2 regions of the Ferruginibacter lapsinanis genome follow, and region 2 is predicted to be linked to the other one. Evidence: riboswitches for the same ligand, from Rfam matches in the RefSeq annotation. Region 2 holds a riboswitch; the other holds the start of a gene.
The links. A riboswitch is a leader RNA that binds a small molecule or an ion and turns the genes downstream of it on or off. The one in region 2 is predicted to bind cobalamin.

Region 1 (16,460 bases), 1.3 Mb from region 2:
ACATAAAAATGATTCGAAAAAATATTTACAAATGGCATAGAACAATTAGCCTGATCATTGCCATACCGGTTATACTTTGGGCGGCAAGTGGTTTTATGCATCCTGTAATGACCACTATCAGGCCTAAGGTTGGAACTCAGGAGTTATCACCTCAAACAATCGACACTACCAAGATAATTGTATTGCTTCAGGATGCGTTGTTAAAAAACAATATCGACAAGTTTAGTAATTTTCGAATTGTTCAACTGGCTGATAATTGGTTTTATCAAATACAGTTACCCGGGCAAAATGTGTTGCAATATATCAGTACACAAAATGGGAAGTTGTTGAAAAACGGCGATGAGTTGTATGCTCGTTTTTTGGCAAAACAATTTTTGGAAGGAGTAAAAAAAACTAACAGAAATATTTCAGTACCTGTAATATCGGGCCTGCATGATTGTTGTGTAAATGCTGCAACGGCAGTGTTGAATGATACAAGTGGAGCAAAGATCACCGAGGTAGAATTGGTTGAAAAATTTAATGAAGAGTACAAATACATCAATCGTTTTTTGCCTGCATATAAAGTGAGTTTTGAGAGAAAAGATGGGATCAGGATATATGTAGAGACACAACAGGATCGTTTTGCTTTTGCGATGGATAACAGACGGGCAGTTTTTGATACTTTCTTTTCCTGGTTCCATACATTAGGATGGTTAGATTTTTTAGGCAAAGGAAAATTAATGATTGAAATTGTATTGATGTCGATGGCTTTTCTTGCTACATTAATGGGCATTTATATTTTTTGCATTACCAAAACAAAAACGCCGAATGGCAATACTGTTGTAGCTGCCAGGAGAAATCACCGTTGGACTTCAATTGTCATTTCTTTGTTTACATTGATGTTTACAGGTAGCGGCGCATTTCATTTGTTCACGAAGTTTTCACCGGATACAAGAGCTCAATTCTTTACTCAAAATGTATTTACGCCTGTTGACGCTTTGTTGGATATTAAAAAAATATTTGCTGCGGCAGGGGCTCAAAAAAAGATTACTACTATTTCTATTGTAAAAATTAATGGCAAAAATTATTGGCAAGTATTTAGTCAATCAGAAGAGACGAATAAAAAAAATAATATACCCGGGGCTATGGACATGATGAAACGTAAAGTCGCTCCTGCACCATCTGCCATCTATATAAGTACAGATGATCATACTGTATTGAAAGATGGAGAAATGAAATATGCTAATTATTTAGCAACATTATTCAGTAAACATCGGCCGGATGAAATTGTGAAAACAACTGTTATCACAAAGTTTGAGGATGAATACGGTTTCGTTAATAAACGGTTGCCTGTATGGAGGGTGCATTATAACAGCAACAGTAAAGAGCGTTTTTATGTGGAAACAAGTACAGGTAAACTAGCAGCGCATGTAAATGACAAAGATTTGATTGAAGGATACAGTTTTGCTATGCTCCACAAACATCATTTTATGGATTGGGCGGGGAAAAGCGGTAGAGATATCAGTACTATGTTTTGGGCTTTGGCGCAAATTGCTGTAGTAGTGATAGGGTTAACACTATACTTTAAAATGAGGGCCCGAAAAACCAGGCAACAACAATAAATGTTGATGTAATCTTAATAATTATTTAAAAAAATCAATTTCAATCACATTACATTTGCAATGATTTTGGTCCCCGATATCATCGGGGTTAAAAGGGAAGTCGGTGCAAATCCGACGCTATCCCCGTAGCTGTAAACAACAACCCGAATAGGGTAACATTTCAATCTTCATAACCACTGTTGTAATAACGGGAAGGTGTTGAAAATGTGTTGTGAGCCAGAAGACCTGCCACTGTCACGTAACAATCATTCAAAGCTTTCGGGTGAAAGGCATGGAGTGTAAAAGCTGCAAAGCATTTATATTTCTTTCTTTTTTTATTTCTCGGAAGCAGTCACCAAAAAACATTTTTCAAAAATGAAAAAGAATTTTTTTATTGTGGCTGCTGTATTGATCAGTAGTCAGTTGTACGCACAAGACAGTACTAGAAGTTTAAATGAAGTAGTGATCACCGCTACAAAATCAACCATCAAACAATCTCAAACCGGTAAGGTCATTACTGTCATTGGCAGGAATGTATTAGATAGAAGTATGGGAAAAGACCTTGCTCAATTACTTACTGAGCAGGCAGGTATTGTAGTAAATGGAGCCACCAGTAATTCTGGAAAGGACAAGTCGTTGTATTTAAGAGGAGCACAAAATAACAACACCGTTATTTTGATCAATGGAATTCCTTTAGCAGATGCATCGGGTGTGACGGGTGCATTTGACCCAAGGCTTATTCCGATTGAACAAATTGAAAGAATAGAAATTGTAAAAGGAGCACAATCTACTTTATATGGTAGTAATGCTGTTGCCGGTGTGATCAATATCATTACTAAAAAAGGAGCTGATAAAGTAGCTAGAGTGTATGGAACTGTTGCAGCAGGAAGTTTCAATACTTTTAGTACAAATGTTGGTGTAAGCGGAACGATAGAAAATTCATCTTATGATATTGGTTTTATACACAGACAAACGGAGGGTATCTCAGAAGCAAAAGATACAGCAGGCGATAAAAATTTTGATAAAGATGGCTTCAATCAAAATGGCGTATACTTGAATTTTGACGCAGGTATAACTAAGAATTTTCATTTCAAACCTTACTTCCGTTATCAGTATTTTAATGGCGGTTATGATGAGGATGCGTTTACAGATGGAGCAAATACCTACATATCTTCGGTACTTTCTGTTGGTAGTATTTTTCAGGGAAATTTCAAAAAAGGAACAATAACAGCACAGTATGCACATGATGAAACATCCAGATTATACCAAAGCACGAATGGCAATAGTCCTTATGATGGAAGAACTCATACTGCAGAAGTGTATGCAACATATGAATTGTCAGATCATTTGGGAGCCCTTGCCGGATTCGATTACAGAATATTGCAATCATTAGATGATAAGGCTACGCCGAAACGACCAAAAATAAATATCGCAAGCCCTTATGTTTCTTTGTATATAAAAAATATTAGTGGATTTAATGTAGAACTTGGCGGACGTTATAATAAACATTCAAAATATGGAGATAATTTTTCTTATAGCATTAATCCATCTTATCTGATCAATGACAATATTAAAATATTTGCAAATGTGGCATCTGCATTCAGGGCTCCATCTTTAGGAGAATTATATGGACAGTACGGTAGTAATCCTGATCTGAAACCAGAGACATCACAAACCTACGAGGGAGGTGTTCAGGCATCGTTTAAAGATTTTGATGTAAGAGGAACTTATTTCTCAAGAAAAATAAAAAATGTAATTACTACGGATGCATTTTACAATTATGTAAATCTTAACAAGCAAGATGATCACGGCGTTGAAATAGAAGCCACCATTAAAGTGGACAAAAAAATACAGGCAAAACTATTCTATGCTTTTGTTGACGGTGAGGTAACAACTACAAAAGGCGGCAAGGACACTACTTATTTCAATCTTGTTAAAAGACCAAAGCATTCAATTGGCGCAACGATCACCTATCAAATTACACCAAGATTATTTGTAAGCACTAATATGTATAATTATGGTAAAAGAACTGATAACTATTTTGATATGATGACTTACACCAGTTCTGTAGTAGAACTTAAAAGTTATTTTTTATGGAATGCATATGCTTCATTTGATATCTTACCCAAAAAATTGAAACTATTTGTTGATGCAAAGAATTTGTTGAATAAAGATTACTACGAAGTATATGGCTATGCTTCTCAAGGGTTTAATATAACCGGAGGTATCAGCTTCAGATTTTAATAAAGTTTATATTTGATCATTATGACAGACTGGAGTAATACTTCGGTCTGTCTTTGGTTTAATTATTACTTATGTGTGTACACGAAAATAAAGTTTGTCCTAAGTGTAGTGCCGGCTTTGAATGTAAAGTTGGTACGATCAACTTATGCCAGTGCTCCACTATTTCTTTATCCGAAGCGGAGAGAGGTTATATTGAATCTTTATATACGGATTGTCTCTGCGCCAACTGTTTAAATAAACTTAAAGACAGTTACCACCAGTCTAAAAAATTACAAATTGCTCAGGTAAGATTGCATCGCTGAGATTTGTCCTATCTGCTGTAGCCCTTTGCAGTACTCGTTGAAACAAATATATATCTTTGCATAAAATTTTTTCATTGTGAGTTTAAAGGAGATAGCTTTAAAAGAGATTCTTACTGTGTCATTTACACTTTTTGCTGTAATTGATGTGGTTGGTTCTGTGCCTATACTTGTTTCTTTACGTGAAAAGATGGGAGGTGTTATCAAATCTGCACAGGCTACGGTTGTTTCCGGTAGTTTAATGATCTTGTTCTTATTTGTAGGGCAGGAGTTTTTAAAAATATTGGGAGTAGATGTGAAATCGTTTGCTGTGGCCGGTAGTATTGTGATCTTTATTTTGGGGTTGGAGATGGTATTGGGTATCGAGTTCTTTAAACCTGATAGCAATGCTAAAACCGGCAGTGTGGTACCCATTGCATTTCCTTTAATTGCGGGAAGCGGAACATTGACCACAGTAATGAGTTTAAAAGCTAACTACGAAGATGTAAACATATTGATTGGCATCTTAATTAATTGTATAGTTATCTATTTGGTGTTGAAATCTTTAAGGTGGATTGAAAAGTTTCTGGGACCGAATGGTATGTCTGTAATAAGAAAATTTTTTGGTGTGATACTATTAGCCATCGCTGTGAAAATTTTTGGTAGTAATATTGTGAAGTTTGGGAAGTAATTGATATTTATGACTTAATGGGGCTTCTATATCCTTAATTCGTAGATCAAGATTCGTAAATATACATGGCCTCGTAGTACAATGGATAGTATAAGAGTTTCCGAAGCTCCAGATCCTAGTTCGATTCTAGGCGAGGCCACTTTCATTAAAATAAATTGTTGTTTCTTGTAATATACAGTTGTTTTGTAGGCTTTTAAAACAACTGCGTTTCTTTCTGGTTGCCACTTTTACCCTCCCCGGGGGATAGTATTTTTCCCTATAAACTATTATTTTAAACTATATCTTATTTTCCTTATCTTTAGTTACTGTTTGCCCTTATCTATACCCCTTGAACGATTCATTTATGTAAAACCAAAACTGCAGCAAGACCGCATTCAATACTCGACTATTTTCAATGACTTTACTTCTAACCAAATTAGTATGGAGATTGTTATCCCCTTTACATAAGTTTTGCTATGTAAGGAAGAAATGCGTTATAGTTTTTTGCTCAATTTTTCTCTCAACTAATCTCTTTGCACAATTTTGTGAGACATGGTCTTTGGCGTCATCAACTGCTCAAACTGCTAATAGTGGGGTTTCTACAACAGGGAATACAGAATTGATTGGCTCTGGAATGAATGCCCCTACTTATGCTACTAATTACCAGGTTTTTACACCGCCAAGTGGTACCTGGCCAGCAACAGTAAATACCGCAAATGGCATTTATTTAGAATTTCCCGTGACACCTAGTGCAGGAAATAATCTCACTATTACCAGTATAGCATTTACGGCTTATGTAAATAATAGCAGTGGCAATTTAGTTGCAAATGTATATGATGGGACAACTTCAATAGGTGCATCAGGTACTATCTCCGGAACAACCAATGGCTCTGCTACAAATGTAAATATACCGCTGTCAATAAATGTTGCTAATGGTGTTACCGAACCAATCAGGTTATACATAACCGGTGGCAATGGTAGAACGCTACATATCAAGAATGTTGTTATCTGCGGAACTTCATCCATCGCATCTTGTGCAAATGCAACAATGATAGCTAATACAACTGTCGCAGCAGGCAATATAGGTAATGGAACAAGCAATAATATCCTGACAAATTTTTCGATACTTGCTTCTGCTAATCTTACAGTAACAGGCTTCACTTTCCCTTTCACTAACAGTGGTTTGGTAGCAGCCGATATAACGAACTATAAACTTTATTACACAACTACCAATACTTTCAGCACTACCAATCTTTTAAGCACTGTTACCACGGGTCTTGCAACAAGTCCCATAAATTTCGGTTCATTCAGTCAGGCAATTACTTCAGGAAGTTCCGGTTATTTTTGGGTAATCGCAAATATCGCAGCTGGAGCAACCGCAGGGCATTCAATTACAGCAGCTGCGTTAACGCCAGCCAATCTGACTTTTTCGGGTACCCCTACTACTTGCGGTTCAGTAGCTGCACAAGGCACAAAAACAATTGCTATACTAAACCCGCCAACCGTAACAACTACAGCAGCAACCAGTATTACGAGTTCTACAGCAAGCACCGGTGGAAATGTTACAAGTGATGGAGGATCTGCTGTTATTGAAAAAGGGCTTATTTATAGTATAAATGCAATTACCGATACAAATAGCACTACCGGTGGAGGGAAGATAATTAATGGTGTTGCTGGCACAGGGTCATATACTACTTCACTGTCAGGCTTATTACCCAACACAACTTATCATATAAGATCATTTGCGGTAAATGCAATAGGAGTAAGTTATGGAACAGATTTAACTTTCACTACCCCGGCCGCTGCTGTAAGAAATTGTGGAGGTAGTGGTCCGCTAAACGGATCCGGAGCAAGGGAAGGGACTTTCTATTTATATGCATATGCAAAAGCAGGAGAAAAAATAGATTGGAATATTATAAGAACTGAAGATAATTCTGCAGGCATCTGGACAATAAATGTGTATACGCCAACAGGTTTATACAGCACCTGTACAGTTGGTACAACTATCGGTAACGCATGTTCGACGGCACAGATTACAGTAACAGCAGCAACCGAAGGTATATGGACAGTGCAGGCAATACCTGCAGGTACTAATGGTAATGATGTTGTTTGTCCGAGTTTGAATGTATATAATGCAGGAGGAACCGCTTTGCCGGGCAGAGTTTGGACTGAGAGTGTTCATGGGCATGATACAAGCACCGGTGTTGAACCTGATTTTACTTTATATTTTCTAACGCCAAGTGGATATCAATATGCTGCCACTTATTCCGGAATGAATGGCTTAAACTATGTAATTGTATCGGATTCATTGGGGGTTCGAACATCAGCAGGTTCATGCACTTCTGCGTATCAAAGTATTTCTTACAGCGGCCCCATTTCACCACTCAGTCCGGAATTTGCAAATTGTCCCGGGAAAGATAAAATATTTTTTTCTGCGTTTGCTGCAGATCTGCCTGCATCATCTGTTCGTTTTAATATAGCTGCAGGGAGTGGACAGGTAACAGAATCGCTGATATCTCCACCACCGGTGCCAACCCTTTCTACGCCTACCTTTACAAGAACCAGTACCTGCTCTTCCGCTGGCAATATAGTCTTTAATGTTACCAATTTTTCACAAAATGGGTATATATACATTGATGTAAATAATAATGGCATTTATACTGATGCTATAGATGTCGTTGATACCGTAGCTTTTATCAATGGAGTAAATACTGTTCCATTTAATGGTTTAGACGGGCTCGGTAATACCATTCCGGTATCCCAGGCAATGAATGTTAAAGTGAAGATTGCAAATATTGGAGAAACGCATTTTGTAATGGGTGATATTGAAATTTTTGGTGGACTGAGTGTGACCCGATTAAATGGGCCGGGGGCGCCAAGTAATACTTTGTATTGGAATGACACAAATTTACCTACCGCAAATAATTGTTCTGCTACACCGGTTGTTGACGGTACAAGTGGTGTGAATACTGCCGGAGTATATGTGCATGGCTGGACTCAATGTGGCTCCTGCTCTCCGCCAAGTGCTACATGTAGTAACACAAATAGAACCAACCCTTCCCAGGATGCCGGTTCATGGGGGAATCAACGTTTGATTGATAACTGGGCGTATGTTTCTGACAGTACACTCAATCATACAATTTTTGTTGCCCCTGTTATTGATACAACTTATACAACTGTTTGTAACACTGCTTTGCCTTATATCTGGAATGGACATTCATATAATAGTGCAGGATCGTATAGTACAACAATTACCAGTTCTCTTGGATGCGATTCTACAGTTGCATTGGTATTAACAGTAAATAATTGCGGAGTACTGTGCGATGGTTCAGTGATACCGAATACAACTACTCCAATTGTTATCAATGGCAGTATTGATGCAGCCTGGACAAAAGCTACTTATCTGCCTATTCAAAAAACAACAATAGGAACTATTTCTGCAGATTTTGTTGGTACATCATGGAAAACTTTATACGATGCAACGAATTTGTATATCCTGGTTAATGTGAAAGATCCTAATATCTACAATGATGGAGGAAACTGGTGGGATGACGATGGTGTAGAAATATTTATTGATGGATTAAATGAAAAAGGCACATCATACGATGCCAATGATTTTCAGATAGGAGTGGGGGCGAATGGGGTTAAAAATGCAGGAACAAATGGCGCTGCTAAAATAGGGGCGATAAGTGCAGGGGTAGTGGCAACGGCAGGTGTGGGTTATATAGTAGAAATAGCTATTCCATGGACAGCTATTGGTGGTTCTGCTACAAATGGCAGAACAATCGGGATTGATGTGCAGGTGGATGATGATGACAATGGTGGCGCAAGAGAAACACAGGTGTCGTGGAGTACGAATAACACACAGGCTTTCAATAATCCAAGTTTGTTTGGACAATTGCCTTTAACGATATGTACACCGGCTCCTCTTTCTATCATTTATGATAATACCAATCCATCCTGTTCTGGTTTTTCTAATGGATCGATAAGAGCTACAGGTACTGGAGGAACCTCTCCATATACTTATTCGCTAGCCGGCCCCGGAGGGCCTTATACATCCAATACAACAGGCTATTTTACCGGGCTTGCACAAGGGGATTATGTTATTACGGTTACCGATGCTGTTTTAAGTTCAGTGCCAAGCCAGACAATTACGCTGCAAACTTTTGTTAGCCCTCTTGTTGTATCTGATGATGCACATATTTGTAAAGGAGATTCTGTTCAACTTACTGCAAGCGGAGGAGCTAACGGTTATGTATGGACGCCATCTACAGGGCTTAGTAATGCTAGCATTGCAAATCCTAAAGCATCACCGGCATCAACTACCACGTATACAGTTACCTCACAAAACATAACAAATCTGATCGTTAACCCTGATTTTGAAGCAGGAAATGTTGGATTTACTTCTGAATATGGGTATTATACTTCGCAAACTACGGCAAGACAAACTTATTCTGTCAGAACAAATCCGAATGGGCATGATCAGTTTTTTACAACTTGCGGAGATCATACTACCGGTACGGGTAATATGATGGTAGTGGATGGATCGGATGCCGGGAATGGCGCTACATATAAATTCTGGGAACAAACTGTTCCTGTAAATACAGGATCCACATATACATTTAGTTATTGGATACAAACTGTTGCATCGTCAAATCCAGCCCAGGTGCTGACTAAAATAAACAATACAAGTCTGGGTGTTTATACGGCTCCGGCTTCTACAGCTTGTGGCGGATGGCAAAATGTAACGTATACATGGGTTGCAACCGGAACTTCAGCGAATATTGCTTTTTATGATAATAATACTAATGGAATAGGAAATGACTTTGCGATTGATGATATCTCCATTTCAACTCCTTGTATCATTACTGATACTGTAAGGGTTGCTGTCGATACGATTGCTCGTACTACTACAAGTATTGCTGTTTGTCCTGTTGATTTACCTTATGCATGGGGCAATTATTCGATCACTACAAATGGAACGTATTACGATACCCTTACAAGTTTTAAAACTGGTTGTGATTCTATTGTGACCATGTTGTTTACTGTTAAAGCGGCAACTTCAAGCATCACAAATATCAGCGTATGTCCTTCTGCGTTACCTTATACTTGGCATGGACTGACATTTACTGCGGCAGGGTCACAAACATTTCATTTGACAAACAGTGCAGGTTGCGATTCAGCAGCTACACTAAATTTAACAGTCAATCCAACTCCGGTAGTTTCTGTGCACGGAACAGCTCCTTCATGTCAAGGGGTGTGTGATGGTACAGCATATGCAGATGTTTTAGATGGTACTGCTCCTTATACATATTCCTGGAGTAATGGTGCTACCACCCGGGTAATAACCGGTTTATGTGAAAACACCTATAGGGTAGTAGTAACTGATTCTAATGGTTGTTCTTCTTCATCTGCGCCAGTCATTCCTACTGGTTGTTTTCAGATAAAGAGCATTCTCGTAGATGCCTGTTCGCCTGTAGAATATGAACAGGAAATGGTTTTCTTTCAGGTTGGACAAGCACCATTGGCCTATTCAACATTAACTGCAGAATGGCCTACACCGACCGATACATGGAGAGGATTCTGTACTGACCCCACTTTTATTACTAATGTAAATGCAACGATTACAGGAGGGGGGAAAATAATTGCGGCACCGGCAACACTACCTGCAGGAGCTGATGTTGTATTGATCACGAGTAATGTGACGACTACTTCTTTTAACAGTTTTGCTAATTTGAAGGATACGCTGTATGTATTGTTTCAGTGCTCGGGTAATGCATCAGGGCATTTTGCAAATAATACCGGATCGGCAGGCCCGAGGCAGTTGGTGATGAATTTTGGAGGAGGATGTACCGACACGGCTATATATCGTACTGACTCTCTGATAAATACAAATGGAGCGCATGGAGGCGCATCAACTATTAATGATGGGGCTTATGTGAATTTTACCACCAATGGTAAAGCGTCTTATTTTAATTATGGTTGTGTAATTCCTTACACTATTCAAACTGATTCAATAAAATTAGTAGCTCCTCTTCCCGTAACCCCTACATTTAATACAGTTGCCCCTGTTTGCCAGAATACAACTGCTCCAACATTGCCAACAAGTTCTACCAACTCGCCGGCAATAACCGGTACCTGGAATGCAGCTGTAAGTACATCTACACCAGGAACTACCACTTATACCTTTACCCCAACTGCAGGGCAATGTGCAATCTCGGCAACACTTGACGTTATGGTTAAACCAACATCTTCAAGCACTACAAATGTAACATCCTGCTCATCATACAGCTGGCATGGAACAACGTACACCGCTTCGGGTGTTCATACTTTTGATACATTAAACAGTGTTGGTTGTGATAGTTTAACGACCTTGAATCTTACGATCACTCAACCAACTACAAAAACGATCGACCAGACATCCTGCAGTTCTTTCACGTGGCATGGTGTTACTTACACTGCATCAGGTGTTCATACTTTTGATACACTGAACAGTGTTGGTTGTGATAGCTTAACAACTTTGAATCTTACTATCACCCAACCGACTACAAAAACGATCAACCAAACATCCTGCAGTTCTTTCACGTGGCATGGAACAACGTACACCGCTTCAGGTGTTCATACTTTTGATACACTGAACAGTGTTGGTTGTGATAGTTTAACGACTTTGAATCTTACTATCACTCAGCCGACGACAAAAACACTTAATGTAACATCCTGCTCATCCTACAGCTGGCATGGAACAACGTACACCGCTTCAGGTGTTCATACTTTTGATACACTGAACAGTGTTGGTTGTGATAGCTTAACAACTTTAAATCTTACTATCACCCAACCGACTACAAAAACACTTAATGTAACATCCTGCTCATCATACAGCTGGCATGGAACAACGTACACCGCTTCGGGTGTTCATACTTTTGATACACTGAACAGTGTTGGTTGTGATAGCTTAACAACTTTAAATCTTACTATCACCCAACCGACTACAAAAACACTTAATGTAACATCCTGCTCATCATACAGCTGGCATGGAACAACGTACACCGCTTCAGGTGTTCATACTTTTGATACACTGAACAGTGTTGGTTGTGATAGTTTAACGACCTTAAATCTTACTATCACCCAACCGACTACAAAAACACTTAATGTAACATCCTGCTCATCATACAGCTGGCATGGAACAACGTACACCGCTTCGGGTGTTCATACTTTTGATACACTGAACAGTGTTGGTTGTGATAGCTTAACAACTTTAAATCTTACTATCACCCAACCGACTACAAAAACACTTAATGTAACATCCTGCTCATCATACAGCTGGCATGGAACAACGTACACCGCATCGGGTGTTCATACATTTGATACACTGAACAGTGTTGGTTGCGATAGTCTAACGACTTTAAATCTGACGATCACTCAGCCGACTACAAAAACGATCAACCAAACATCCTGCAGTTCTTTCACGTGGCATGGTGTTACTTATACTGCATCGGGTGTACATACGTTTGATACATTAAACAGTGTTGGTTGTGATAGCTTAACGACCTTGAATCTGACGATCACCCAACCGACTACAAAAACGATCAACCAAACGTCTTGCAGTTCTTTCACGTGGCATGGGACAACGTACACCGCTTCCGGTGTTCATACATTTGATACATTAAACAGTGTAGGTTGTGATAGTTTAACGACTTTAAATCTGACGATCACCCAACCGACTACAAAAACACTTAATGTAACATCCTGCTCATCATACAGCTGGCATGGAACAACGTACACCGCATCGGGTGTTCATACATTTGATACACTGAACAGTGTTGGTTGCGATAGTCTAACGACTTTAAATCTGACGATCACTCAGCCGACTACAAAAACGATCAACCAAACATCCTGCAGTTCTTTCACGTGGCATGGTGTTACTTATACTGCATCGGGTGTTCATACTTTTGATACATTAAACAGTGTTGGTTGTGATAGCTTAACGACCTTGAATCTGACGATCACCCAACCGACTACAAAAACGATCAACCAAACGTCTTGCAGTTCTTTCACGTGGCATGGGACAACGTACACCGCTTCCGGTGTTCATACATTTGATACACTGAACAGTGTAGGTTGCGATAGTTTAACGACCTTAAATCTTACTATCACCCAACCGACTACAAAAACACTTAATGTAACATCCTGCTCATCATACAGCTGGCATGGAACAACGTACACCGCTTCGGGTGTTCATACTTTTGATACACTGAACAGTGTAGGTTGCGATAGCTTAACGACCTTAAATCTTACGATCACTCAGCCGACTACAAAAACGATCAACCAAACGTCTTGCAGTTCTTTCACGTGGCATGGGACAACGTACACCGCTTCGGGTGTTCATACTTTTGATACACTGAACAGTGTTGGTTGTGATAGCTTAACAACTTTGAATCTTACTATCACCCAACCGACTACAAAAACGATCAACCAAACATCCTGCAGTTCTTTCACGTGGCATGGAACAACGTACACCGCATCGGGTGTACATACGTTTGATACACTGAACAGTGTAGGTTGTGATAGCTTAACGACCTTGAATCTTACTATCACTCAGCCAACCACAAAAACACTTAATGTAACATCCTGCTCATCATACAGCTGGCATGGAACAACGTACACCGCTTCGGGTGTTCATACTTTTGATACACTGAACAGTGTTGGTTGTGATAGTTTAACGACTTTAAATCTGACGATCACCCAACCGACTACAAAAACACTTAATGTAACATCCTGCTCATCATACAGCTGGCATGGAACAACGTACACCGCATCGGGTGTTCATACATTTGATACACTGAACAGTGTTGGTTGCGATAGTCTAACGACTTTAAATCTGACGATCACTCAGCCGACTACAAAAACGATCAACCAAACATCCTGCAGTTCTTTCACGTGGCATGGTGTTACTTATACTGCATCGGGTGTTCATACTTTTGATACATTAAACAGTGTTGGTTGTGATAGCTTAACGACCTTGAATCTGACGATCACCCAACCGACTACAAAAACGATCAACCAAACGTCTTGCAGTTCTTTCACGTGGCATGGGACAACGTACACCGCTTCCGGTGTTCATACATTTGATACATTAAACAGTGTAGGTTGTGATAGTTTAACGACCTTAAATCTTACTATCACCCAACCGACTACAAAAACACTTAATGTAACATCCTGCTCATCATACAGCTGGCATGGAACAACGTACACCGCTTCGGGTGTTCATACTTTTGATACACTGAACAGTGTAGGTTGCGATAGCTTAACGACCTTAAATCTTACGATCACTCAGCCGACTACAAAAACGATCAACCAAACGTCTTGCAGTTCTTTCACGTGGCATGGGACAACGTACACCGCTTCGGGTGTTCATACTTTTGATACATTAAACAGTGTTGGTTGCGATAGCTTAACAACTTTGAATCTTACTATCACCCAACCGACTACAAAAACGATCAACCAAACATCCTGCAGTTCTTTCACGTGGCATGGAACAACGTACACCGCTTCGGGTGTTCATACTTTTGATACACTGAACAGTGTAGGTTGCGATAGTTTAACGACCTTAAATCTTACTATCACCCAACCGACTACAAAAACACTTAATGTAACATCCTGCTCATCCTACAGCTGGCATGGAACAACGTACACCGCTTCCGGTGTTCATACTTTTGATACACTGAACAGTGTAGGTTGCGATAGCTTAACGACCTTGAATCTGACGATCACTCAACCAACTACAAAAACGATCAACCAAACGTCCTGCAGTTCTTTCACGTGGCATGGTGTTACTTACACCGCTTCGGGTGTTCATACTTTTGATACATTAAACAGTGTTGGTTGTGATAGTTTAACGACCTTAAATCTGACGATCACTCAGCCAACTACAAAAACACTTAATGTAACATCCTGCTCATCCTACAGCTGGCATGGTGTGACGTACACCGCATCGGGTGTACATACGTTTGATACACTGAACAGTGTAGGTTGTGATAGCTTAACGACCTTGAATCTTACTATCACTCAGCCAACCACAAAAACACTTAATGTAACATCCTGCTCATCATACAGCTGGCATGGAACAACGTACACCGCTTCGGGTGTTCATACTTTTGATACACTGAACAGTGTTGGTTGTGATAGTTTAACGACTTTAAATCTGACGATCACCCAACCGACTACAAAAACACTTAATGTAACATCCTGCTCATCATACAGCTGGCATGGAACAACGTACACCGCATCGGGTGTTCATACATTTGATACACTGAACAGTGTTGGTTGCGATAGTCTAACGACTTTAAATCTGACGATCACTCAGCCGACTACAAAAACGATCAACCAAACATCCTGCAGTTCTTTCACGTGGCATGGTGTTACTTATACTGCATCGGGTGTTCATACTTTTGATACATTAAACAGTGTTGGTTGTGATAGCTTAACGACCTTGAATCTGACGATCACCCAACCGACTACAAAAACGATCAACCAAACGTCTTGCAGTTCTTTCACGTGGCATGGGACAACGTACACCGCTTCCGGTGTTCATACATTTGATACATTAAACAGTGTAGGTTGTGATAGTTTAACGACCTTAAATCTTACTATCACCCAACCGACTACAAAAACACTTAATGTAACATCCTGCTCATCATACAGCTGGCATGGAACAACGTACACCGCTTCGGGTGTTCATACTTTTGATACACTGAACAGTGTAGGTTGCGATAGCTTAACGACCTTAAATCTTACGATCACTCAGCCGACTACAAAAACGATCAACCAAACGTCTTGCAGTTCTTTCACGTGGCATGGGACAACGTACACCGCTTCGGGTGTTCATACTTTTGATACATTAAACAGTGTTGGTTGCGATAGCTTAACAACTTTGAATCTTACTATCACCCAACCGACTACAAAAACGATCAACCAAACATCCTGCAGTTCTTTCACGTGGCATGGAACAACGTACACCGCTTCGGGTGTTCATACTTTTGATACACTGAACAGTGTAGGTTGCGATAGTTTAACGACCTTAAATCTTACTATCACCCAACCGACTACAAAAACACTTAATGTAACATCCTGCTCATCCTACAGCTGGCATGGAACAACGTACACCGCTTCCGGTGTTCATACTTTTGATACACTGAACAGTGTAGGTTGCGATAGCTTAACGACCTTGAATCTGACGATCACTCAACCAACTACAAAAACGATCAACCAAACGTCCTGCAGTTCTTTCACGTGGCATGGTGTTACTTACACCGCTTCGGGTGTTCATACTTTTGATACATTAAACAGTGTTGGTTGTGATAGTTTAACGACCTTAAATCTGACGATCACTCAGCCAACTACAAAAACACTTAATGTAACATCCTGCTCATCCTACAGCTGGCATGGTGTGACGTACACCGCATCGGGTGTACATACGTTTGATACACTGAACAGTGTTGGTTGTGATAGCTTAACGACCTTGAATCTTACTATCACTCAGCCAACCACAAAAACACTTAATGTAACATCCTGCTCATCATACAGCTGGCATGGAACAACGTACACCGCTTCGGGTGTTCATACTTTTGATACACTGAACAGTGTTGGTTGTGATAGTTTAACGACTTTAAATCTGACGATCACCCAACC
Region 2 (16,460 bases):
AAAGCAGAGGTGCTTTTCTAAAAGCTTGTAAAACGTTGATGACGAGTCCGGTGAACATGCGTTCGCAAATAATTTCATTGATCAATAAAGAAATTAAAAATGCCCGGGCAAAACAACCTGCATCTATCATCCTGAAGGTAAATGCACTTAGCGATGAGCTATTGATAAACAAATTATATGATGCAGCGAAAGCCGGTGTAGAGATAAAAATGATCATAAGAGGTATTTGCTGTATGCTTACAGAAAATAAAAAATTCAAAACTCATATTCAGGCAATCAGTATTGTGGATGAGTATTTAGAACATGCCAGAATAATGATTTTTCATAATGGCGGTAAAGAGAAAGTATATTTATTATCTGCAGACTGGATGGTGCGTAATATTGACCATCGCATTGAGGCGGCCTGTCCTGTGTATGATCACGAAATTCAGAAGGAAATAAAAGATATACTCCAGATACAATTATCTGACAATATCAAAGCCAGAAAGCTCGACAATGAGTTAAGCAATCAATACATCAATCCACGAAATACCAAAAAGATTCGAAGTCAGGTAGAAACTTACAATTATTTGTTTCGTAAACAAAGTAAATAATTCGACCAGAGATATTACAATTTCACTGTGGAAGGGTCCTGCATTTTTTTGTAAACCATTTTTGAAATACTACTGATGACCTCCGGTAATTTCTTTACGTCAGTTCCTTTTGTCATCACTGTTAAAATATAAGGAGCAGAATTGGAATATATTATACCTGATTCACTTAGTTGCGGGGCAGTTGTATATCCTCCTTCTCCAAATTTGTGTGCAATCTTACAATCAGACGGAATGCCGGCAACTAACCCGTTCTTAAAATCACTATCGCTTAGCAATTCGGTACAAAATTCAGAGTCCTTTATAGAAAGGTATGAGGCATTATATAACAATTTCATGAATAATGAATAATCCTTTGCAGAGATCGGATAATCGTTTGCACTCCAATCCGGAGCTGGTAAGCCTACATCTGTAAATACCTTTTTAAAAGTTGCTACATCAATCAATTTATTCAGTAAAAGTGTAGCATTATTATCTGAATACGCAACCATGTAAAATAGTAATTGCCTGATTGTATAAGTATTGCCTAATTGGATACTTTTAGACAGATAGGTAGCCGTTTTTGTCGAGCTTAATGGCTTATCAAAAACCACTTTCCTTTCCAATAAACCAGGATTAGTTTCATTCATCTTAAAAAAAGTAATAAGTTCAGGAACTTTTAACAATGATCCGGGACTATATTTTTCTGCCTCGGCAATTGACATCCATTCTCCATGATGAAACTCTCTTAAATAGACTGAAGCAGAAGTAATGTCGCCTTTTGTTTTATACGAGCTGATCAAACTTTCTACCTCACTTTTTATATTGCTTAATGTATTGGATTCGCAGGCAGGTTCTGCAAACATCAAGGGATGAATGAATTTATATCCATCTAGTCTTGATATATTATAACTACAGGAATTTTGACTGACATTTACACTAGCAGAACCGGTTTCGTCAGTTTGAGAATTAATAAAGGGAACTGCAAAATAAGTCAAAGCAATAGTTGTAAAAAGCAATAGAATAACTACGTAAAGCGGAACCGTTTTTTTTAACATGGCAAGAATATTATTGGATTCAACGGCGCAAAGTTACAATAAATTCTGTTTGGGTTGGTAATTATCCACATAATTATCATATTGCACGATGTTGATTGCACTTCCTCGGTTACACCACTATCTTTGTAGTATTAGATCAAATCATAATAGCTTAATAACCTTGAAATTAGCAGCGATAGACATAGGAAGTAATGCAGCGAGACTCTTGATCACACAAGTAGTAGAAAACGATAAAGGCGTTGCAACTTTTAATAAGTTGAATTTATTTAGGGTGCCGCTGCGTTTGGGGTTTGATGTATTTGAAAATGCCGCTATTTCCAAAGCCAGGATGGCAATGCTTTTTCAAACAATGAAAGCATTTAAACATTTATGTAATGCTTATGAGGTAGAGTATATAAAAGCATGTGCCACCAGTGCAATGAGAGATGCTAAAAATTCCGGAGATATTATAAGAAAAGTAAAATTGGAAACTGATATTGAAATTGAAGTTATCAGCGGTGATTACGAAGCAGGACTTATATACGAAAACCATGTGGCCGAAAACATGGATAAAGATCACAGTTATTTATACATTGATGTTGGCGGTGGCAGTACAGAACTTAGTTTTTTTAGTAATGGCATTCTTATATTTAAAAAGTCTTTCAATATTGGAACAATACGATTGTTAAAGAATATGGTAAGAGAGTCAGATTGGGATGAAATGAAAAACACTCTCAGAGCTGTTACCAAAGGACATAAGGAAGTAGTGGCAATTGGTAGTGGAGGAAACATCAACAAAGTGTTCAGCATGAGTAAACGCAAGGACGGCAAGCCCCTCCCCTTTGAATTATTGAGAGAGTATTACAAAGAATTAGGCAATGTTTCTTTAGCCGACAGGATCAGTAAATATAATTTACGGGAAGACAGAGCTGATGTGATCGTACCGGCACTTCAAATATATATCAATGTTATGCGTTGGGCCGGTGCCGAGAATATTTATGTACCAAAAATTGGCCTGGCAGACGGATTGATACAACACTTATACGCAGAAGTAAAATAGTCCTCCTTTTAACGTTATCTTTTATTTTGATTATGTAGTTTGGCTACAAATCTCCACAAAATGAAAAAGTTATTTTCAATTATAGCCTTGCTTTTTCTCACAAAAATCTCTATTTCTCAAGAGAAAATTGACTACGCTGATTTCATACAAACTGATACAGGCGTTAAATGGGCTGCAATCGGCAATTATTACATCAATCTTACTCCAGTAAATCCCAATTTTAATCTGAGTAATTATTTTTTTAATAAACTGAAAAAAGCTTCGCTTATTGCGTATAGAGATTCAGACAAAGATCTTTCTGTAACCCGGTATAACGTAAATTATAATGACATTATATCCGGTAGAGTATTTGAAAAAAATGATCCTGAAAAAACTAATTGGATATTCAATTATGATGATAAGCATGATGCTACAGAAGAAATTTTCTATAAAGATTCAAATGATTGTGATACCTGCTTGTTAAACAAGCTCAGCTTCTTTAAAGTAAAACAATTACTTTACTATAAAAATCATCAATTAAAAATTAAAAATATCTTCATCAATCCTATTGTTTATAAGAAAAAACAAGAGCAAAGAAAAGAAGAAACACTTTTTGCAGAAACCTTTAATGTTTGTTTTAATCCCGGGGAGAGCGATAATAGAACAATCCCTTCATCTGCTGTATTTATTAACAGAACCTGTAATAAGATAACATTATCAGCTACCCCCTCAGGTAATTTTACAGAAACCGGCGTACTAACGATCAATAACTGGAGTTTGGGAAACCAATTATTTAAAGACATTAAAGCAAAAAAGATCAAAGCATACGATACAGAAATGAGTATCTATCCAACCTCGGCATCAGTCATTCAATCTAAACAAATAGAAGCATATCACAATCCTCCCATAGAGGTTATGGTATATGACGTTGAGGGTAACGTGACAGGGACAAAAAAGGTATTATCGGAAATTAATTATGATAGTCTCTACACTTACAAATTGATCCAGGATTTTTATTTTGATTTTGCCACAGAAAAAATGTACAGCAAACTGATCGCTTTCGTCCCTCAGATCAATGTAATAACATCTTCAGGAATATCCTTAGGCTTAACCGATTATTGGGGTGTAATATTTGATGAAAATACCAGAAAAATAGTAAGTAAGAAGAAATGATCTTTAAAAGAAAAAACTTTCACTAATTCTATTTAATCTTTACATTTACAGTGTAATCACCGGATTTGTTTTATTCTAATGCAGAGTCAATTCCTTTTTCTTTTATAAAAATATCTAATCACTCAAAACAGATCAGTAAACAATGGGTCCGGAGCACAAAGAAATTAAGAAAGTTACTACCAACACTATCCAAAAAATGAAACAGAATGGAGAGAAGATCTCCATGATCACTGCTTATGATTATTCGTTTGCAAAATTGTTTGATGAAGCGGGTATTGATATCATTTTGGTGGGTGATAGTGCCAGTAATGTAATGGCAGGGCATCACACTACCCTTCCTATTACTTTAGACCAAATGATCTATCATGCTCAAAGCGTAGTGAGAGCAAGAGAAAGATGCTTGATCGTTGTTGATATCCCATTTGGATATTATCAATCTAATTCTGAAATAGCCCTGGCATCTGCCATCAAAATAATGAAAGAAAGTGGTGGCCATACCGTAAAACTGGAAGGTGGCGAAGAGATCATCGATTCTGTAAAAAAGATCGTAAGTGCAGGTATCCCGGTAATGGGACATTTAGGATTAACACCGCAATCCATCAATAAATTCGGAACCTATGTTGTAAGAGCTACCGGAGAAGAGGAAGCTGATAAATTGAGAAAAGACGCTTTGTTATTACAACAGGCTGGATGCTTTGCAATAGTTTTGGAAAAAATTCCAGCTGCATTGGCTAAGCAGGTAAGTGAAAGTCTTTCTATTCCTACTATTGGTATTGGTGCCGGAGGGGATTGTGATGGACAAGTATTGGTAATGCACGATATGCTGGGTATCAACACAGATTTTAAACCTCGTTTTTTACGCAGATATCTTAACCTGGATGAACAAATAAAGCGAGCTGTACAGCAATATGTTTCGGATGTTAAAAGCAGAGATTTCCCCAACGAGAATGAACAATATTAAATTATTGTTTAATGGTTTAAGTCATCTGAAGTTAAATGACTCAACGCACTAAACGATTCTATATATCTATTGAATCATTGTAAACTTTTATATTTGCAAAAAAATATTAATTTCATACCATGGGAATTACGCTTAGAAACGACTGGACTTTAGAAGAAATAAAAGATATCTATTACCGTCCACTGCTGGATCTGATCTTTGAAGCAGCCTCGGTTCACCGCCAAAATAAGGCCTACAGCGAAGTACAGATCAGTAGCCTGATCTCTATTAAAACCGGAGGATGTAAAGAAGACTGTGCGTATTGTCCGCAAGCTGCCCGTTACCAAACTGATATAGAAGTAGAACCGTTGATGACGGTAGAAAAAGTAAAAGCAAGAGCTGAAGTGGCGAAAGCAAACGGAGCATCAAGACTTTGTATGGGAGCTGCCTGGAGAGAAGTAAGAGATAACAAAGATTTTGACCGTGTGTTGGAAATGGTAACTGAAGTAAATGACATGGGATTAGAAGTATGCTGTACATTGGGTATGCTGACGTACGAACAGGCCGAAAGACTGAAAGAAGCAGGATGTTTTGCCTACAATCATAATATTGATACCAGTAGCGATAAATATGGTGATATTATTACCACCAGAACTTTTGATGATCGCATCAACACACTGAATAATGTGCGGAAAGCCAAGCTAAGTGTATGTTGTGGAGGTATTGTTGGTTTGGGTGAAACGGATGATGACAGAGTAAAAATGTTACATACTTTATCTACAATGGAAGTTCACCCCGATTCTGTACCGATCAACCGGTTGGTACCGGTAGAAGGAACCCCATTACAGGACAATCAGATCGTACCTATTGATGAAGTATTAAGAATGATTGCTACTGCAAGGATCATCATGCCAAAAAGCGTGGTGCGTTTATCGGCTGGCAGAAATGAGATGAGTGTAGCTGAACAGGCACTTTGTTTTATGGCTGGTGCTAATTCTATTTTTGCAGGAGAAAAATTATTAACTACACCTAATCCTGATTTTGATGTAGATATGCAGATGTTTAAAATGCTTGGTTTAACACCACGTAAACCTTTTAAAGAAGCCGTTAGCAACTAAGGAGAAACCTCCTTCATCAACAAACTACCTTATTGTGAATGCTAATCAACGTTTTGATATAACCTTACAACAAAAGTTGGATGCCAGAGAAGCAAGTGGTTTATCACGTGAGTTAGTTACTGTAGGTAATAGAATTGATTTTAGCTCCAACGACTATTTAGGATTTTCCAAACTCCCTGCTTTACAAGCAATAGAAGTAAAGACCCAGCCAACGGGAGCAACCGGCTCACGACTGGTTACCGGCAATTCCGAATTAGCAGAAACTACAGAAAAAATTATTGCTGACTTTCATCATGCTGAAGCTGCATTAATTTTTAATGCAGGCTATATGGCGAATGTTGGATTATTTTCCTGTATTGCAACCAAAGGCGACACCATCATTTCCGATGAATTAATTCATGCAAGTATTATTGATGGTATCAGGCTTAACCATGCCAATCGATATAAGTTCAAACATAATGATGTAGCTGACCTGGAAAAAAAAATGCAACAGGCAACCGGGCAAATCTTTGTTGCAGTAGAATCTATTTACTCAATGGATGGAGATGAAGCTCCATTGGTTGCTATCAGCGAACTATGCAAAAAATACAATGCATTGTTATTAGTTGATGAAGCACATGCCATTGGTGTATTGGGTGATAAAGGTGATGGCTTGGTTTGCAAATACAATTTGCAAAATGATGTATATGCCACTGTATATACTTTCGGAAAAGCAATCGGTTTACATGGTGCTGTTGTTACCGGGAGTAATGTTTTGCGTAATTACCTGATCAATAATGCACGTTCATTCATTTTTGCGACAGCATTACCTCCACATACATTTTTGCAAATTCAGCAGGCATATCAATTGTTGCCTACAGCTGATAGAAAATACTTATTTGATTTGATCAGTCATTTTAGAGAAACGGTTGGTAAAACAAAGGGATTGCAATTTATTGATAGTTGCTCTCCCATTCAGGGAATAATTGTTGGTGATAGTTTTAAAACAAAGGCACTCTCCTATTATTTAAGAGATAAGGGCTTTTTTGTAAAAGCGATCCTGCCTCCAACGGTTCCGGTAGGCACAGAACGATTACGCATAAGTTTGCATACTTTCAATACTGTCAATGAAATAGATATGTTGGTTGAAGAAATAAAAAACTTTATTGCATGAGTGTAATTATTGCAGGGATACATACAAACATCGGCAAAACAATTTGTTCAGCCGTAATATGCCAGGCATTAGGCTATGATTACTGGAAACCAGTTCAGGCTGGTGATTTGGAAAACTCAGACAGTGTTTTTATCAAAAGAGTGGTGAGTAATCCTTTATGCAAAATTCATCCGGAAGCATATCGATTAAATACCCCTGCATCCCCACATTATGCCGCTGAAATTGATGGGACAACAATTATTAAAGCAAATATCAATCTGCCAAGATCAGATAACAATATTGTAATAGAAACCGCTGGCGGTATCATGAGTCCTTTGGCATACAACTATTTGAATATTGACTTGATAGAACAACTCAGTTTACCGGTAATACTCGTTTCAAATAATTATTTAGGAAGCATTAATCATACCCTATTAAGCGTCTCAGCTTTAAGACAAAAAAACATTTTTCTAAAAGGACTTGTTTTTTCAGGGGAAAGCAATCTTTCTTCAGAAAATTTTATCAGGCAATATACTGACTTACCTATATTGTTTTCCATTCCTGCATTATCAGAAATTAATGCAACATCAATTGATAATTTTGTAAAGCAAGGGCCAATAAAAATTTAATATGCCAAAAGAAGATAATGCAATATGGTATCCATTCACCCAGATGAAAACGGCTGAAGCTCCTATTCATATTGACAGTGCAGAGAACTGTACATTATATGCTAAAGATGGAAATACTTACATCGATGCAGTATCTTCCTGGTGGGTAAACATACATGGGCATAGCAATCCGATCATTGCGAAAGCAATCGCTGACCAGGCAAAAAAATTAGAACATGTAATATTTGCAGGGTTTACACATACACCGGCGATCGATCTTTCAAAAAATTTACTCAGCGTCTTACCTGATCATTTTAAGAAAATATTTTTTTCAGATAATGGATCAACAGCCGTTGAGGTTGCTTTAAAAATGGCGCTTCAATACTGGCACAATCAAGGTGTCAAAAACAAAATAAATATTATCGCATTTGAAGGCGCTTACCATGGTGATACTTTCGGTGCTATGAGTATAGCAGAGAGAAATGAATTCAATGCTGCTTTCAGTAAACATTTATTCAAAGTTTCACATATACCTGTTCCAACAAAAGAAAACATTAAAGAAGTAACTGAAAAATTTACTGCTTTAATTGATAAAGAAAATGTGGCAGCATTTATTTTTGAACCGTTGATACAAGGCACTGCCGGAATGAAAATGTATAGTGCTAAACATTTAGATACGCTGCTTTCTATTGCAAAGAAAAAAAATATCCTCTGCATTGCAGATGAAGTGATGACGGGATTTGGTAGAACAGGCAAAAATTTTGCCATAGAATACGTAAAGAGTAAACCTGATATTATTTGTTTATCGAAAGGAATAACAGGGGGCTTTATGCCTTTGGGTGTTACGGCATGTTCAAATAAAATATATGATGCATTTTATGCCAATGACAAAACAAAAACATTTTATCACGGACATTCTTATACAGGCAATCCTTTATCGTGTGCTGCAGCCAATGCAAGTATTGAATTACTAAAAAGTAAAAAATGTAAGGATCAGATCACAATGATCACTGAGCAACATAAAAAATTTGCTGAATCAATTTCATCTCACGATTTTGTAAAAGAGCTTCGTCAACAGGGCACTATTCTGGCAATTGAGTTGAATACCAAACAGAATACCTCTTATTTTAATTCAATCAGAGATCTGGCTTATAAGTTCTATTTGTCAAATGGGGTACTGTTACGTCCGCTTGGCAATATCGTCTACATCATGCCGCCATACTGCATTACTAAGAAGGAATTGAGTAAGATCTATACCACTATAGAACAATCATTGACCTACCTGAATGATAGAACACTGATTTAACTGATTAGGCCGATTACACAGATAAGTGGTCATAAGTCAAATCAGTACCATCTGTGTTCGATAAAAATTTATCTTTGCCCCATAATTATGGAAAATATTTTTGAAACAGTAGTGAAAGACAATAAACTGCATGCAAAGTGGCTGAATACGCTTTCTATGATGGAGAATGCAGGCGCTAAAAAGATCAAAAAGTGTGAGCACCCTATTTTAGCAACAGAAATGATCTTAAAACATTCTGCTGAAGAAGCCAGGCATGCTTATTACCTGAAAAAGCAAATTCAGAAGATAGATAAGGGTAGCTGTCCTACCTATGAAAAAAAATATTTACTTGCTCCTAAAATGAGCTTCTATTATATTCATGAGCTGGATATTAAAGTGTGCCGTTTTTTGAAAGATACATTTGGCTACATAGGCAATGACCTGAAATATGCTGCTTATCTTCTGGTAACCTATGCCATCGAAGTAAGAGCAGATGAACTCTACCCCAAATACCAGGATGTATTGACTGAAACGAAAAGTTCCGTGAACGTAAAAAGTATCATCGCTGAAGAGATCAATCACTTGGCAGAGATGAAACATCAGTTGAAAGAATTTTCACCTGATTGGGAAAAACTTTGCAGTACTGTTGTTGAAGTGGAAGAAAAATTATTCAATGTTTGGATCAATGCAGTAGAGAAAGAAATTTTAGCTAACTAATAATAATTTATTAAAATTAAAAAGGGCCTTCAAAAAAAGTTGAGGCCCTTTTTGGTTACAGTTTATTTCTTTAAGAACCGCAGCTCATACACTCATCTTTATTATCTAAAGAGCAAGATATTTGTGCAGCTTGCTCATCTTTTGTTTGATTTAAAACAGATGCATCAACTGTGAATTTAATTGCATCAGCTGCTGCTTTGGTACGAAGGTAATACATCCCGGTCTTCAGCCCTTTCTTCCATGTGTAGAAATGCATTGATGAAAGTTTTGCGAAATTTGCATCAGCTACAAACAAATTCAATGATTGTGATTGACAAATGAATGCTCCCCTGTCTGCCGCCATATCAATGATATTACGTTGCTTGATCTCCCAAACTGTTTTATAAATTTCTTTCATATCTGCAGGTATCTCTTCAATATTTTGAACAGAACCATTAGCAGCGATGATACGTTGTTTCATATGATCGTTCCACAAACCTAAGTTCATCAGATCTTTCAGTAAATGTTTGTTTACCACTGCAAACTCACCGCTTAATACACGACGGTTATAGATATTTGAAGTATATGGTTCAAAACATTCGTTATTTCCTAAAATTTGAGACGTAGAGGCAGTAGGCATCGGTGCCAACAATAAAGAGTTGCGTACGCCATGTTCCATAATTGATTTACGTAAACTATCCCAATCATAACGATCGCTTGGTTGTACATTCCACATATCAAATTGTAAAATACCCTGACTTAATGGAGAACCTTTAAATGTTTCGTAAGCACCAAATTCTTTTGCAACATTGTTTGATGCTACTAAAGCGCCATAATAGATCGTTTCAAAAATATTCTTGTTCAGCATCTTTGCCATATCACTTTCAAATGGCAAACCTAATAACATGAATACATCCGCCAAACCTTGTACACCTAAACCAATAGGTCGATGACGGAAGTTACTCAACTTCGTTTCAGGGATTGGATAGTAATTGTTATCAATTACCTTGTTCAGATTTTTAGTGACGATCTGAGTGATCTCTAATAATTTTTCAAAATTGAAAGTCTTGCCTTCAACAAAACGAGGTAAAGAAAGTGACGCCAGATTACAAACCGCTGTTTCATTTTCATCACTGTATTCGATGATCTCTGTACAAAGATTGCTGCAGCGTATCGTACCTAAATTCTTTTGATTACTCTTTTCATTTGCAGCGTCTTTATATAAAATGTACGGTGTCCCCGTTTCTATTTGCGATTCTAAAATTGCATTCCACAAATCACGTGCAGGAACTGTTTTCTTTGCTTTTCCTTCAGCTTCATACTGCTCATACAATGCTTCGAAAACTTTTCCATGATTGGTGTGGAGGTCTTTTGCTTCATTCGGGCAGAACAAGCTCCAGTTGCCATTCTCTTCTACCCTTTTCATAAACAGATCAGGAATCCAAAGCGCTAAGAACAGATCTCTTGCTCTCATTTCTTCTTTCCCATGATTTTTTCTCAGGTCTAGAAATTCAAACACATCTGCATGCCATGGTTCTAAATAAACAGAGAATGCTCCTTTGCGTTTTCCTCCGCCCTGATCTACATAACGTGCTGTATCATTGAATACCCTCAACATTGGAATGATTCCGTTACTTGTACCGTTTGTTCCTTTTATATAACTACCTGTAGCTCTGATATTATGAATGTTTAAACCAATTCCTCCTGCAGATTGAGAGATCATGGCACAGTTTTTTAACGTATCATAGATACCAGCAATACTGTCATCCTTCATACTCAGCAAAAAGCAACTGCTCATTTGCGGTTTTGGTGTACCAGCATTGAATAAAGTTGGAGTTGCATGAATAAACCATTTTTCACTCATCAAATTATAAGTTTCAATCGCAGCATCAATATCTGTTTTATGAATTCCCAATGCAACTCTCATAAACAAATGTTGCGGACGTTCAACTATTTTACCGTTAACTTTTAATAAGTAAGATTTTTCCAATGTTTTAAATCCAAAAAAATCAAAATGATAATCTCTTTCATAAATAATTGATGCATTCAACACATCCTGATGCTCTTGAATGATAGCCCAAACATCATCAGCGATCAATGGAGCCACCTCGCCTGTTTTCTCATCAACATAATTATACAATAATCCAGCTGTTTCTGAAAATGACTTTAATGTATTTTTATGCAAATTAGAAACAGCTATACGTGCTGCCAATACTGCAAAATCAGGATGCTTAGTGGTAAATGATGCTGCGGTTTCCGCAGCCAGATTATCTAATTCTGTAGTGGTAACATTATTGTAAATACCTGCAATTACTTTTTTTGCGATTTCAATAACATCTTCATTCTTTAATTGCAAACCGTAACTCAGCTTCATTACTCTCGAAGTGATTTTATCAAAGTGTACGGCTTCACTTTTGCCATTGCGTTTTATTACTTTCATGTGTTAGAGAATTTAGGTAGTAATTATATTAAGGGTAATTTTTTATTTAAAAATCTTCATCCATTGTAAATGCTTTCGAACTGCTGTCATTCATCACACCTGCTTTTTGATATTCGCCTACCCTTTTTTCAAAGAAGTTGGTTTTGCCCTGCAGAGAGATCAATTCCATAAAATCGAAAGGATTGGTGGCATTGTAAATTTTATCACAACCCAAGGCCACCAATAATCTGTCTGCAACAAACTCAATGTATTGGCACATCAAGGTTGCATTCATGCCAATTAATCCCACAGGTAAAGCATCGCTTACAAATTCTTTTTCTATCGTTACCGCATCTCTGATAATTTGGGTAACTGTTTCTTTTGGTAATTGATTTATTAAGTGATTGGTATAAAGCAAACATGCAAAATCACAATGTAACCCTTCATCACGGCTGATCAATTCATTGGCAAAACTTAAACCAGGCATTAGTCCACGTTTTTTTAGCCAGAAAATAGAACAGAAACTTCCGCTAAAAAAGATACCTTCAACAGCAGCGAAAGCAATTAATCTTTCTGCAAAACTTCCTTTATCGATCCAGCGTAAAGCCCATTCAGCTTTTTTCTTAACACAATCAATGGTATCAATTGCTCTAAGTAATCTGTCTTTTTCAATCGGGTCTTTAATATAAGTATCGATCAATAGTGAATACGCTTCGCTATGAATATTTTCTATCATCACCTGAAAGCCATACATACAGCGGGCTTCAGGATATTGCACCTCCTGTAAAAAATTAACTGCCAGATTTTCATTTACAATACCATCGCTTGCCGCAAAAAATGCCAGCACATGTTTGATGAAATATTTTTCATCCTCCGTTAACTTATTTGCCCAATCCTGCAAGTCGGCTGTAAGATCAATTTCTTCAGCAGTCCAGAAACTTGCTTCCGCCTGTTTATACATTTTCCAGATATCCTGATGGTTGATCGGAAAGAGCACAAAGCGGTCTTTGTTATCCTGTAAAATCGGTTCGTTCTGCATATTTATTTTTTGATTACCGTCGACACAAATAAGGTGCAAAAAAGAAGAGCAAAATCGTCTACTTTATTATACCGCTACTTTTCCGCCGAAAGTATAGTTTTTGTTATGTCATTGTTAAAGGCAGGTCTTCTGGCTCGTCCTGTTTTTGCTGCCTTCCCATCCGCCTGACGGCGGAAAGTGGCTTTGAGGTGCAAAAATCTTTAAGACTTACAGCTACGGGGATAGCTCCTGAATTGAACAGGATTCCCTTTTAATCTTGTTACTACTAATGAATTGGAAATAGAACTAAGAACCTCAACAACAGTGCAATATTACACCTGATGACGGCAACAATTCGATAATGTTTTTCACAAATTGTTTACAAGTTTTAAAAGTGTTAACAGGCAAGGATTTCACACATAATTGATCGATGTAAAAAGAAATAACTTTATTTTTGGCAATCCTTATTACACTTCCATAAACATGAAAGCATTTTTTTTATCATTTGTTTTTTTACTAATTGCAACAGTTGGATTCTCACAAACTTATACATTTACCGGCAATGGTAATTGGTCAGTATCCTCCAATTGGACTAATAACATCATTCCTCCATTAACATTACCATCAGGAGACAGCATCGTAATAGCTCCGGCCATTAATGACAGTTGTGTATTGGATGTAACTCAAACAATTTCAGATGGAGCTTTTTTTATTGTGGCTACCAATGCTAAGTTTATCATACATGGCAACCTTAATATGAATGTACAGCTTCCTACTGTCACTACTACAAGCCTTGCTGAAATAACAGGTTGTTCTGTAATGACTGGCGGCAATGTAACTGCTGATGGCAATGCTCCTGTAACATCAAGAGGTGTTGTGTGGAGCACTTCGCCAAACCCTACAATTAACCTATCCACTAAAACTTATGATGGTACAGGAAAAGGTGTTTTTCAATCTAGTATCAGTAATTTACAGGCGTCTACCCAATACTACGTAAGAGCTTATGCTACCAATGCAGTTGGCACAGCTTACGGCAACGAATCAAGCTTTATTACTTCAAATACTTTTACTATTGTATTTACAGATTCTCCTACGGTTATTACTAATACAACAGCAACTTCGGGTGGCACTTTTATTACTGATCCATGTTCCCCAATATTTTTTAAAGGAGTGCTTTGGAGCACAGATTCAAATACCGTTGTTTTCTCTAATAAAAAAACATCGGACGGACCGTCAGGAAATATATCAGGCCATTATTCAAGTTTTATAACAGGACTGTTACCTGCTACAACTTATTTTGTTGCAGCTTATCTACAAACTAAAACAAATTTGATCTTCGGTAACATTATTCGTTTTAAAACATTACCAGATCCTCCAGTTGTTACTACCACGTCTATTTCTTCACTAACTAACAACTCAGTTGTTTCCGGGGGAAATGTTGTTAGTGGTGCAGGTATTACCGCTAGAGGAGTTGTGTGGAGTACATCTTCTAACCCGACAGTAAATCTTACAACTAAAACGATAGATGGAACCGGTACAGGTTCATTTATCAGCAATATTGCAGGTCTTTCAAACAATACTACTTATTACATAAGAGCCTATGCTACTAACAGTGGTGGAACGAGCTATGGAAATGAAATTAGTTTTACAACACTGAACGGAGCCATTCTGACAACTAATAGTATATCATCCATTACCAGTACTACCGCTATGAGTGGAGGAAGTATTACTGCAGAAGGAGGAACTCCTGTAACAACAAGAGGTGTGGTATGGAGCACAAGTCATAATCCAACAATTGCGTTATCAACCAAAACTGTTGATGGTAGCGGCTCGGGCAGTTTTACAAGTAACCTTTCAGGGTTACTGCCTGGTGTTACTTATTTTGTCAGAGCATATGCTACTAACAGCGTCATTACCTCGTATGGCAATGAAATTGGTTTTACTACTGTTGATCCCACAATAACAGAAGTTGCTATGTGCAACCAGATATGGTCAGGTAAAAATTTAGATGTATCAACTTATAAAAATGGAGATACTATACCACAAGTTACAGATCGTACTCAATGGAATGCTATGAGAACAGGTGCATGGTGTTATTACAACAATGACCCTGCTAACGGTTCCGTATATGGCAAAATGTATAACTGGTATGCTGTGAATGATCCAAGAGGTCTAGCACCTCAAGGTTGGCATATCCCTGACAATGCTGAGTATACTGATCTTGCTAATTGTTTAGGCGGCTCTACTGTAGGTGGTGGCCCGTTGAAAGAAACTGGTTACATACACTGGAACAGTCCTAATAGCGGTGCAACCAATAGTACAAACTTCACTGCTCTTCCGGGTGGCAATACCAATAGTTCTGATGGCAATTTTGGCAATCTACGTGACTGGGCAGATTGGTGGCTGGCTACTGAAACGGATGCTAATAATGCGGTAGTGATCGCTACAAATAGCTATTCAACTTATTTCCAATCAGTACCAACTACAAAATGGAGAGGTTTTTCAATCCGCTGCGCTAAAGATAAAGTACCAACCATTACAACGACATCACCAACATTGGTCACAACCAATTCTGTCAGATCCGGTGGTACTATTTCTCTTAATGGAGGATATGCAGTTACTGCAAAAGGTATTGTTTGGAGCACAAGCCCCAATCCTACTATAGCACTTACTACTAAAACAAATGATGGGTCAGGTAATACAACTTATATAACTGATATCAATGGATTACAACCATACACTACCTATTACATAAGAGCTTATGCTACGAATAGTATTGGTACAGGCTATGGTAATGAGATCAGTTTTACTACTTTAGATATTCCTTCTTTGGCAACCGATTCGATCAATGGAATATCCAGCAATTCAGGAACAGTATGGTGGAGACTTGTTAATGATAAAGGAAGTGCTGTCACTGCAAAAGGAATTGTTTGGAGTACTAATCCTAATCCGACAATTAACCTCCCAACAAAAACCAATGATGGATATGGTGCCCCGGGGTCATACGGCAATATTATGTCAGGCTTATTACCAAACACTACTTATTATGTAAAAGCTTATGCTACAAATGCGATAGGTACTGGTTATGGTAATGAAATCAGCTTTACCACTTTAACTACAACACCAGCAATTACAACAAATACTGCATCATCAACTACCAATAATTCAACTGTTTCAGGTGGTGTGATCTCTTCCGATGGAGGTAGCCCTATAACTGCAAAAGGTGTGGTATGGAGTACAGCACATAACCCTACTGTTGACCTAGCTACAAAAACCAATGATGGATCAGGAACTGCTTCATTCACCAGCAATATTACTGGTTTGTTATCCAACAAGAATTACTATTTCAGAGCATACGCTACCAATGCTAACGGCACCGCATATGGCACAGAAAAAAATGTAGTAACACTGATAGAACCTTCTTTA

Region 1: it holds a riboswitch for cobalamin, as region 2 does, so the genes downstream of both, LK994_RS06035 (TonB-dependent receptor plug domain-containing protein) here and LK994_RS11430 (ribonucleoside-diphosphate reductase small subunit) in region 2, are expected to answer to the same signal.

What each region holds. Positions count from the first base shown of each region.
Region 1 covers NZ_CP086063.1:1,366,014-1,382,473, forward strand. Annotated here, with positions in the region: gene LK994_RS06030 (PepSY domain-containing protein) at 9-1,601, shown strand; cobalamin riboswitch at 1,652-1,848, shown strand; gene LK994_RS06035 (TonB-dependent receptor plug domain-containing protein) at 1,956-3,824, shown strand; gene LK994_RS06040 (cysteine-rich CWC family protein) at 3,896-4,126, shown strand; gene LK994_RS06045 (MarC family protein) at 4,203-4,793, shown strand; tRNA gene LK994_RS06050 (tRNA-Arg) at 4,861-4,932, shown strand; gene LK994_RS06055 (sugar-binding protein) at 5,332-16,460, shown strand, end outside.
Region 2 covers NZ_CP086063.1:2,706,246-2,722,705, reverse strand. Annotated here, with positions in the region: gene ppk1 (polyphosphate kinase 1) at 1-593, shown strand, start outside; gene LK994_RS11480 (serine hydrolase) at 608-1,627, opposite strand; gene LK994_RS11475 (Ppx/GppA phosphatase family protein) at 1,788-2,666, shown strand; gene LK994_RS11470 (hypothetical protein) at 2,727-3,818, shown strand; gene panB (3-methyl-2-oxobutanoate hydroxymethyltransferase) at 3,961-4,779, shown strand; gene bioB (biotin synthase BioB) at 4,899-5,876, shown strand; gene LK994_RS11455 (aminotransferase class I/II-fold pyridoxal phosphate-dependent enzyme) at 5,911-7,029, shown strand; gene bioD (dethiobiotin synthase) at 7,026-7,637, shown strand; gene bioA (adenosylmethionine--8-amino-7-oxononanoate transaminase) at 7,639-8,922, shown strand; gene LK994_RS11440 (hypothetical protein) at 9,010-9,618, shown strand; gene LK994_RS11435 (ribonucleoside-diphosphate reductase subunit alpha) at 9,689-12,037, opposite strand; gene LK994_RS11430 (ribonucleoside-diphosphate reductase small subunit) at 12,084-13,055, opposite strand; cobalamin riboswitch at 13,158-13,367, opposite strand; gene LK994_RS11425 (fibrobacter succinogenes major paralogous domain-containing protein) at 13,518-16,460, shown strand, end outside.